2 regions of the Enterococcus malodoratus genome follow, and region 2 is predicted to be linked to the other one. Evidence: predicted binding sites of a transcription regulator. Region 2 holds the regulator's gene; the other holds the start of a gene.

Region 1 (4,393 bases), 250 kb from region 2:
AGAATTCATGACAATTTCTTCGTTTTATAAATTATTCTGCTGCTTTTAATTCCAAAATCGTATCACGTAAAGTTGCCGCAGTCTCAAAATCAAGCGTTTTAGCAGCTTCACGCATTTTTTCTTCCATTTTAGCGATAAGCTCTTTACGTTCTTCTTTAGATAATTCATCATAAGAAGTTGTATCGTACGTCTCGGCATCCTCAGCAACCTTGCTGATCGAGATCAAATCACGAATCTCTTTAATGATTGTTTTTGGTTCGATATTATGATCAATATTGTATTGTTGCTGAATTTTCCGACGCCGAGTCGTCTCATCCATCGCTCGCTGCATTGAATCTGTAATCTTATCAGCGTACATGATAACTTTACCCTCAGAATTTCGCGCAGCCCGACCAATTGTTTGTACAAGCGAACGCTCACTTCGTAAGAAACCTTCCTTATCCGCATCCAAGATCGCAACTAGTGAAACTTCTGGTACATCAATTCCTTCTCGCAACAAATTGATTCCTACAAGTACATCAAATTTTCCTAAACGTAGATCGCGTATGATTTCTGTACGTTCAAGCGTCTTGATATCACTGTGTAAATACTTAACTTTAATTCCTAATTCTTTGAAGTAATCTGTTAAGTCTTCCGACATTTTTTTCGTTAAGGTTGTGACAAAAACCCTTTCGTTGCGTTCAGCTCGTTCATTGATTTCTCCAACGAGATCATCAATTTGTCCCATGATCGGACGAACGTCAATGACCGGATCTAATAGACCTGTCGGACGAATGATCTGCTCTACTACAGTATCCGTTTTTTCATGTTCATATGGACCAGGAGTTGCAGATACGTATACGATTTGATTGACACGCTCTTCAAACTCTTCTAACTTTAATGGCCGGTTGTCTAACGCTGATGGCAACCGGAATCCATAATCAACTAGCATTTGCTTCCGAGCTCTGTCTCCATTATACATACCGCGTACTTGGGGCATTGTTACGTGTGATTCATCAATAACCATTAAAAAGTCATCTGGAAAGAAATCGATCAGCGTGTATGGCGGCTCGCCTTCTTTACGGCCATCCATATGACGTGAATAGTTTTCGATACCAGACGTATAACCCATCTCCCGCAGCATTTCAATATCATAATTGGTTCGTTGCTCCAAACGCTGTGCCTCCAGTAACTTGTTCTCATTTCGTAGTATTTCTAAACGATCTGCTAGCTCCTTCTGGATATTGCTGATGGCCACTTCCATGTGATCCTCATTAGTCAAGAAGTGGGTTGCCGGGAAGATTGCTACGTGCTCCGTCTCTCCGGTAATCTCTCCTGTCAAAGCATCCACTTCTCGAATTCGTTCAATTTCATCTCCAAAGAACTCCACACGTAACGCTCGTTCGTCTCGTGAAGCCGGGAAGATTTCTACTACATCACCACGAACACGAAAACGACCACGTTGAAAATCGATGTCATTTCGTTCAAACTGGATGTCAATCAGATTCCGTAATAATTGATTCCGATCCATTTCCATTCCGACGCGTAATGACACGACTTGCTCCATATATTCTTTTGGTGAGCCTAACCCAAAAATACAAGAAACTGAGGCCACCACAATGACATCATTTCTTTCTAATAACGAACTAGTTGCCGAATGTCGTAATTTATCTATCTCATCATTGATACTTGAATCCTTTTCAATATATGTATCACTCGAAGGAACATAAGCTTCCGGTTGATAATAATCATAATAACTGACAAAATACTCCACCGCGTTGTTAGGAAAAAACTCTTTAAATTCTCCATACAATTGTCCCGCTAACGTCTTGTTATGGGCAATAATCAAGGTTGGTTTATTAACATCCTTAATGACATTGGAGATTGTATAGGTTTTCCCTGTACCGGTAGCTCCTAAAAGTATTTGTGCCTTTTTTCCATTGACGACACCCTCGGCTAATTCTGAAATGGCCTCAGGCTGATCGCCAGCAGGCTGATATTTTGAATGAAGGTCAAACGTATTATCCGTTGCTCTTTCAATCATACAAAAATCCCCCTTTTTAAATTAAATGAACAAAGATTTTCCATTTCAAAATTATAGCATACCGAACATATTTTCGCCATTTTTTATTCCTACTATATAATAAAGCGTTAAAATGTTGATGTGATATTTTCTTACATATCATGTTACGAGTTTTCAAATTTTTTTCTATCTCACAATGAGCTACTTGTATTTTATCCTTAAACTAACATATAATAAACAAATGATAAGTAATTAGGAGGATTATTATGAGAAAAACCAAATTTATCCCATTCGTTATATTCTTAATGGCAAGTATTTTCACACTTGGCTTCGCCACTAAGACCAACGCCGCGGAAAAGACATATAAAATCGGAACGGATTTGACCTTCGCTCCCTTTGAGTTTCAAAATTCTGATGGTGAATACATAGGAATTGATGTAGATCTAATCAAACAGATCGCGAAAGATCAAGATTTCAAAGTTGATCTTCGTCCACTAGGTTTCGACAGTTCTATTCAAGGGGTACAATCAGATCAACTTGATGGTATGATCGCCGGGATGAGTATCACCGATGAACGGAAAAAAACATTTGATTTTTCCGATCCCTATTTTGATAGTGGGATTCAAATGGCTGTCAAAAATGATAATAAAGATATCAAGGATTACAAAGATTTGAAGGGTAAAACGGTCGCAGCAAAGATCGGGACCGAAAGTGCCACTTTTTTAGAAAAAAATAAAGATAAATACGGCTATGATATCAAACAGTATGAAGCTGCTGATGCGATGTACAATGCATTGACCAACGGCAATGTTGAAGCAATTTTTGATGATTATCCCGTACTTGGTTATGCTGTAACGAACGGTCAACCATTTAAGTTGGTGGGCGATCCAGAAAAAGGCAGTTCTTATGGCTTCGCTGTTAAAAAGGGCGAAAATAAGGAGCTGTTACAGAAGTTTAATCAAGGTCTGAAGGATTTAAAGAAGAACGGCAGCTATGATAAAATCGTCAGTGAATACATTTCTACTGGTTCTGGCAACTCATCGACTGCAAGCGAAATGAAAAAAATTGAACCCAAAAAAGATGTCTATGTAGTTTCCAGTGATTCTGCTTTTGCTCCATTTGAATACAAAGACAGCGATGGTGAATACAAAGGAATCGACGTTGACTTGCTGAAACGAATTGCTGAATTGCAAGGATTCAAAATTGATTTCAAATTCATCGGCTTCTCTTCTGCCATGCAAGCACTAGAATCTGGACAAGCAGATGGAATGATCGCAGGAATGACGATCACGGATGAACGAAAAGCAAATTATGATTTTTCCGATCCCTACTTCCAAAGCGGCATTCAATTAGCGGTTGCCAAAGATAACAAAGACATCAAATCCTACAAAGATTTGAAAGACAAAACAGTCGGCGCAAAAGTCGGAACGGAAAGTGCTGATTTCTTAGAAGCTCATAAAAAGGAATACGGTTATACGGTCAAAAGCTTCGATGCTGCTGATCAATTATATGACGCATTGAAAGTTGGATCAATTGATGCAATGATGGATGATTACCCTGTTATCGGCTATGCCGTGAAACAAGGACAAGATTTGAAAACACCAATTAAACGTGAAGTTGGTGGTGAGTATGGTTTCGCTGTTAAAAAGGGGCAAAATGCTGAACTGCGAGAAATGTTCACAGAAGGTTTGAAAGAATTGAAACGTACAGGAGAGTACGATAAGATTGTCAACCAATACATTGGTTCTGGAAGCACCGAAAAGAAAAAAGATGCTGTGGACGAATCAACGATTACCGGATTGCTAAAAAACAATTATAAATCATTGTTAGATGGTTTATGGAAAACGATCGTATTAGCTTTAGTTTCATTTGCTTTAGCCTTGGTTCTAGGTGTCATCTTTGGATTGTTCCGTGTTTCTCCAGTTCGTGGATTGCGTACCCTTGCTGGGATCTATATCGATATTATTCGCGGTATTCCAATGATGGTATTGGCCTTCTTTATTTTCTTTGGCCTGCCAGGTATTACCGGTATCAAGATTCCTGATTTTGCAGCCGGGATTATTACATTGACTTTAAATGCCAGTGCTTATATCGCTGAAATTGTTCGTGGTGGTATCAACGCCGTTCCAGTTGGACAAATGGAAGCGTCTCGAAGCTTAGGTATGTCCTATAATCGGACGATGCAAAAAATTATTTTGCCGCAGGCCGTGAAGATCATGATCCCTTCTTTCATCAACCAATTTGTTATTAGTTTGAAAGATACGACGATTATTTCTGCGATCGGTGTCGTAGAATTGCTGCAAACAGGAAAAATTATTGTGGCGCGGACGACCCAAAGTTCTTACGTTTACTTGATCATCGCGATCATGTACTTGATCTTGATCACGATCT
Region 2 (4,393 bases):
TGGAAATGTGTTGTATTTAGCTTTTGAAGAAAAAAGTCAAAATCTATTTGCTAAGGAATTAGAGCAGCCAATTACTTTATATAATGAGGCTATCTCTTGGTCCGACTTTGACCAGTTAGTTGTCCTTGATTGCCCGGATCAAAAAGAACTGCTAAAGAATATTTCTATCTCGGGAAGGTTTGAACGAATCTATTTGTACCTATATAGTCCAGATGAAGCATATTTAAATGGTCTACCTAGTCGCGATCAATTTACCAAACTGTATCAATTTTTCCAAAAACAGCCACGAGTAGATATTCGGTTTAAACTAAAAAATGTTTCAAATTACTTAAGAATTCCAGAAAAATTATTAGTATTCATGATTCACGTGTTTTCTGAGCTGAAATTTGTTACAATAAACGACGGCGTTTTACAAATGGTCGAGTCTCCCGAGACACGGGCTTTTGAAGAGAGTAAGATTTATCAAAAACGCATGGCTCGAATTGATAGCGAAGAGTTTTTATTAATGAATGATATTGAAACTATTAGAAATTGGCTGAAAGGCTAGGAGGAACAACCAACATGAACTTGAAAGACTACATTGCTAGTATTCCAGATTATCCAAAGGAAGGGATCGTCTTTCGCGATATTTCGCCACTGATGGCTGATGGTGATGCATATCGTGAAGCGACAAAGCAAATTGTAAATTACGCAAAAGAAAAACAAATAGATATGGTCGTTGGACCAGAGGCTCGGGGCTTCATCGTAGGATGTCCAGTGGCATTTGAATTAGGGCTAGGTTTTGCACCTGTTCGTAAACCAGGTAAATTACCTCGTGAAGTAATTGAAGTCGAATACGAAAAAGAGTATGGAACAGATACATTAACAATTCATAGCGATGCTATTAATCCTGGTCAACGTGTACTGATTACCGATGATTTATTAGCTACCGGTGGAACGATCAAAGCGACGATCGAACTTGTTGAACAACTCGGCGGTATTGTTGTGGGGTGTGCGTTCTTGATCGAATTGGAAGAGTTGCACGGCCGTGACAAAATCCAAGGATATGATATTTTAACTTTAATGGATTATTAATCAGTGAGCTGGAGAAAAATCTCCAGCTTTTTTCTATGCACAAAAAAACTGCTAGAATGATATCTAGCAGTTCAGAGTAGTATTTTTAAGCAGACTTGTGATAATGATGATCATAAGTCACGTAATAGAAATCTTCGGCTGGTTCTTTATAGTAATGTTCTTCTTCAATATCTTCTTCGTATTCATGTTCAGCGTAATGCTGAGCATATTTACGTTCATCCCATAACATGAACCAAACAAGGAACAACCCAGAAAAAATGACGATCGTGGCTAGGGATCCCAACTTGCCAATCAATAAACCAAGCAACAAAACTGCGATAATTAAACCAAATCTTCTTACTGCTTTCATCAATAATCACTCCTAATAAATACGCGAACGTGTGTTTGTATACCCATTATACGAATGTTTGTTCGTTTTGTAAAGAAAAAAATAATCGGAAGTGAATTCCGATTAATAAATATGGTTACGGTACAATCCGACAACTTTCCCAAGAATGGATACATTATCAAATATCAAAGGTGCTAACTCATCATTTTCTGGCTGAAGACGGATATGATCGGCTTCACGATAGAATCTTTTACAAGTAGCCTCGTTTTCATCAGTCATCGCGATCACGATTTCGCCATTCGTAGCTGATGATTGTTTTCTAACAATGACGTGATCCCCATCATAAATGCCTGCGTTAATCATACTTTCTCCGCGAATCGTCAGCATAAACAGACTGCCTTCTTCACTGGAAAGATCCGGAGGAACCGGGAAAAAGTCTGAAGCCTCTTCGACTGCTAAAATCGGCTCACCAGCAGTAACGACTCCTAACATAGGAATAACTTGCGGAGTTGCTCCAATTTTTTCTAAACCAGTAATGGTCAATTCAATAGCTCTCGGCTTTGTTGGATCACGTAAAATCCAACCTTTTTTCTCTAATCTGGATAAATGGCCATGAACTGTGGAAGTAGATGAAAGATTCACAGCTTCTCCGATTTCTCTGACAGTGGGTGGGTAACCTTTATTTTCAACGCGTTCATGAATGAAACGTAAAACTTCTAATTGTTTTGTTTCCGTTCTTTTTGCCAATGCCCGCACCTTCTTTCGTTTTTTTTAGTGTAGCATAATCATTCAAACAAATCAAACAAGCGTTCGTATTTGTTTGTACTTTCAACTTACTAATTTTTATGTATAATTAGAAAGGGAAAAGAGGTGCTCAAGATGATTAACGATGAAACAATTGCACGAATCAACGAGTTGGCTAAAAAAAAGAAAACTGTTGGCTTAACAGACGCTGAAGCGCACGAGCAGAAAGTTTTGCGGGAAGAATATATCTCTTCATTCCGCAGCGGAATGCGTCATCATATCGAAGGGATGAAAGTCGTTGATCCTGAAGGCAATGATGTCACTCCAGAAAAATTGAAAAAAATCCAAAAGAAAAAAGGATTACATAATAGAAAGTAAATCTTTTGATGGTAAGTGATTGAAATGTCAAAATAAATCGGTTACAATGAATCTGTAATTAAAGTATTTATGACCAAAAAGGAGGAACTATTTTGTTCGACAAAATCGATCAACTAGGTGTAAACACAATCAGAACGTTAAGTATTGAGGCAATTCAAAAAGCAAACTCAGGTCATCCAGGTCTACCAATGGGTGCAGCTCCAATGGCATATGCTCTATGGACAAAGCATTTGAATATCAATCCAGCGACTTCATTAAACTGGCCAAACCGTGACCGTTTTATTCTATCTGCAGGACATGGTTCAGCAATGCTTTACAGCTTGTTGCATCTTGCAGGTTATCAAGTAACTATTGACGATTTAAAAAACTTCCGTCAATGGGAAAGTAAAACTCCAGGTCATCCCGAGTATCATCACACAGATGGTGTGGAAGCTACTTCAGGTCCTTTAGGTCAAGGTATTTCAACTTCAGTTGGGATGGCAATGGCTGAGGCGCATTTAGCAGCAACTTATAACCGGGACAGCTTTAACGTTATGGATCATTACACATATGCATTATGTGGCGATGGTGATTTAATGGAAGGTGTTTCTGGCGAAGCTAGTTCAATGGCTGGTCATATGAAATTGGGTAAATTAATCGTATTATACGATTCAAATGATATTTCATTAGACGGACCAACATCAAAAGCTTTCACTGAAAATGTTGGTGCTCGTTACGAGGCCTATGGCTGGCAACATATTTTGGTTAAAGATGGGAACGACTTAGAAGCGATCTCTAAGGCAATCGATGAGGCAAAAGCTGAGACAGATAAACCATCATTGATTGAAATTAAAACAGTTATTGGTTTCGGTTCACCCAAAGAAGGGACATCAGCAGTTCATGGGGCACCTCTAGGACAAGATGGAATTGATGTTGCTAAAACTGTATATGGTTGGGAATATCCTGACTTCACTGTTCCAGAAGAAGTTGCAAAACGTTTCAAAGAAGAAATTAATGATAAAGGTGCTAAAACAGAAACTGAATGGGATGCAATGTTTAAAAACTACGAAAATGCTCATCCTGATTTAGCTAAGCAATTTAAAATGGCCTTTGCTGGCGAGTTACCAGAAAATTGGGAAGAAGCATTACCTGTTTATGAAGATGGAACTGCACAAGCAAGCCGTGTATCAAGTAAAGATGCTATCCAGGAAATTGCTAAAGTTGTTCCAAACATCTGGGGCGGATCAGCCGATTTATCTGGCTCAAACAACACAACAATTGCTGACGAAGCAGAATTCCAACCTGGTTCTTATGAAGGACGTAACATTTGGTTCGGTGTTCGCGAGTTCGCAATGGCAAGTGCGATGAATGGGATTCATCTACATGGCGGTACACGCGTTTACGGTGGAACATTCTTTGTATTCACTGATTACTTGCGTCCTGCTGTTCGGATGTCTGCGATTCAAGGATTGCCAGTTGTCTATGTGTTAACACATGATTCTGTAGCTGTTGGGGAAGATGGACCAACTCATGAACCAATTGAACAATTGGCCAGCGTTCGCTGCATGCCGAATGTTCAAGTCATTCGGCCAGCCGATGGCAATGAAACTTCTGCTGCATGGATTCAAGCACTTGAAACAACAAACAAACCAACAATTTTAGTGTTAAGTCGTCAAAACTTACCAGTTTTACCAAACAGTAAAAACATGGCTAAAGATGGTGTTGCTAAGGGCGGATACGTAATTTCTAAAGCTGAATCTGATACACCAGAAGGTATTTTGATTGCGACTGGTTCTGAAGTGAACTTGGCTGTTCAAGCTCAAAAAGAATTGAAAGCCCAAGGTAAAGATGTTTCTGTAGTTTCGCTTCCAAGCTTCGATCTGTTTGAAG

Evidence for each region. The regulator LexA, encoded in region 2, represses DNA repair genes until DNA is damaged. The targets are predictions, from matches to a motif close to CNAACANNTGTTNG.
Region 1: the regulator LexA is predicted to act here: its motif matches at 2,086-2,099, upstream of uvrB (excinuclease ABC subunit UvrB).

What each region holds. Positions count from the first base shown of each region.
Region 1 covers NZ_JAQDPG010000002.1:501,415-505,807, forward strand. Annotated here, with positions in the region: gene uvrB (excinuclease ABC subunit UvrB) at 32-2,023, opposite strand; gene PGP85_RS05715 (amino acid ABC transporter substrate-binding protein/permease) at 2,269-4,393, shown strand, end outside.
Region 2 covers NZ_JAQDPG010000002.1:247,844-252,236, forward strand. Annotated here, with positions in the region: gene recJ (single-stranded-DNA-specific exonuclease RecJ) at 1-547, shown strand, start outside; gene PGP85_RS04580 (adenine phosphoribosyltransferase) at 562-1,074, shown strand; gene PGP85_RS04585 (hypothetical protein) at 1,160-1,423, opposite strand; gene lexA (transcriptional repressor LexA) at 1,526-2,149, opposite strand; gene PGP85_RS04595 (DUF896 family protein) at 2,282-2,524, shown strand; gene tkt (transketolase) at 2,617-4,393, shown strand, end outside.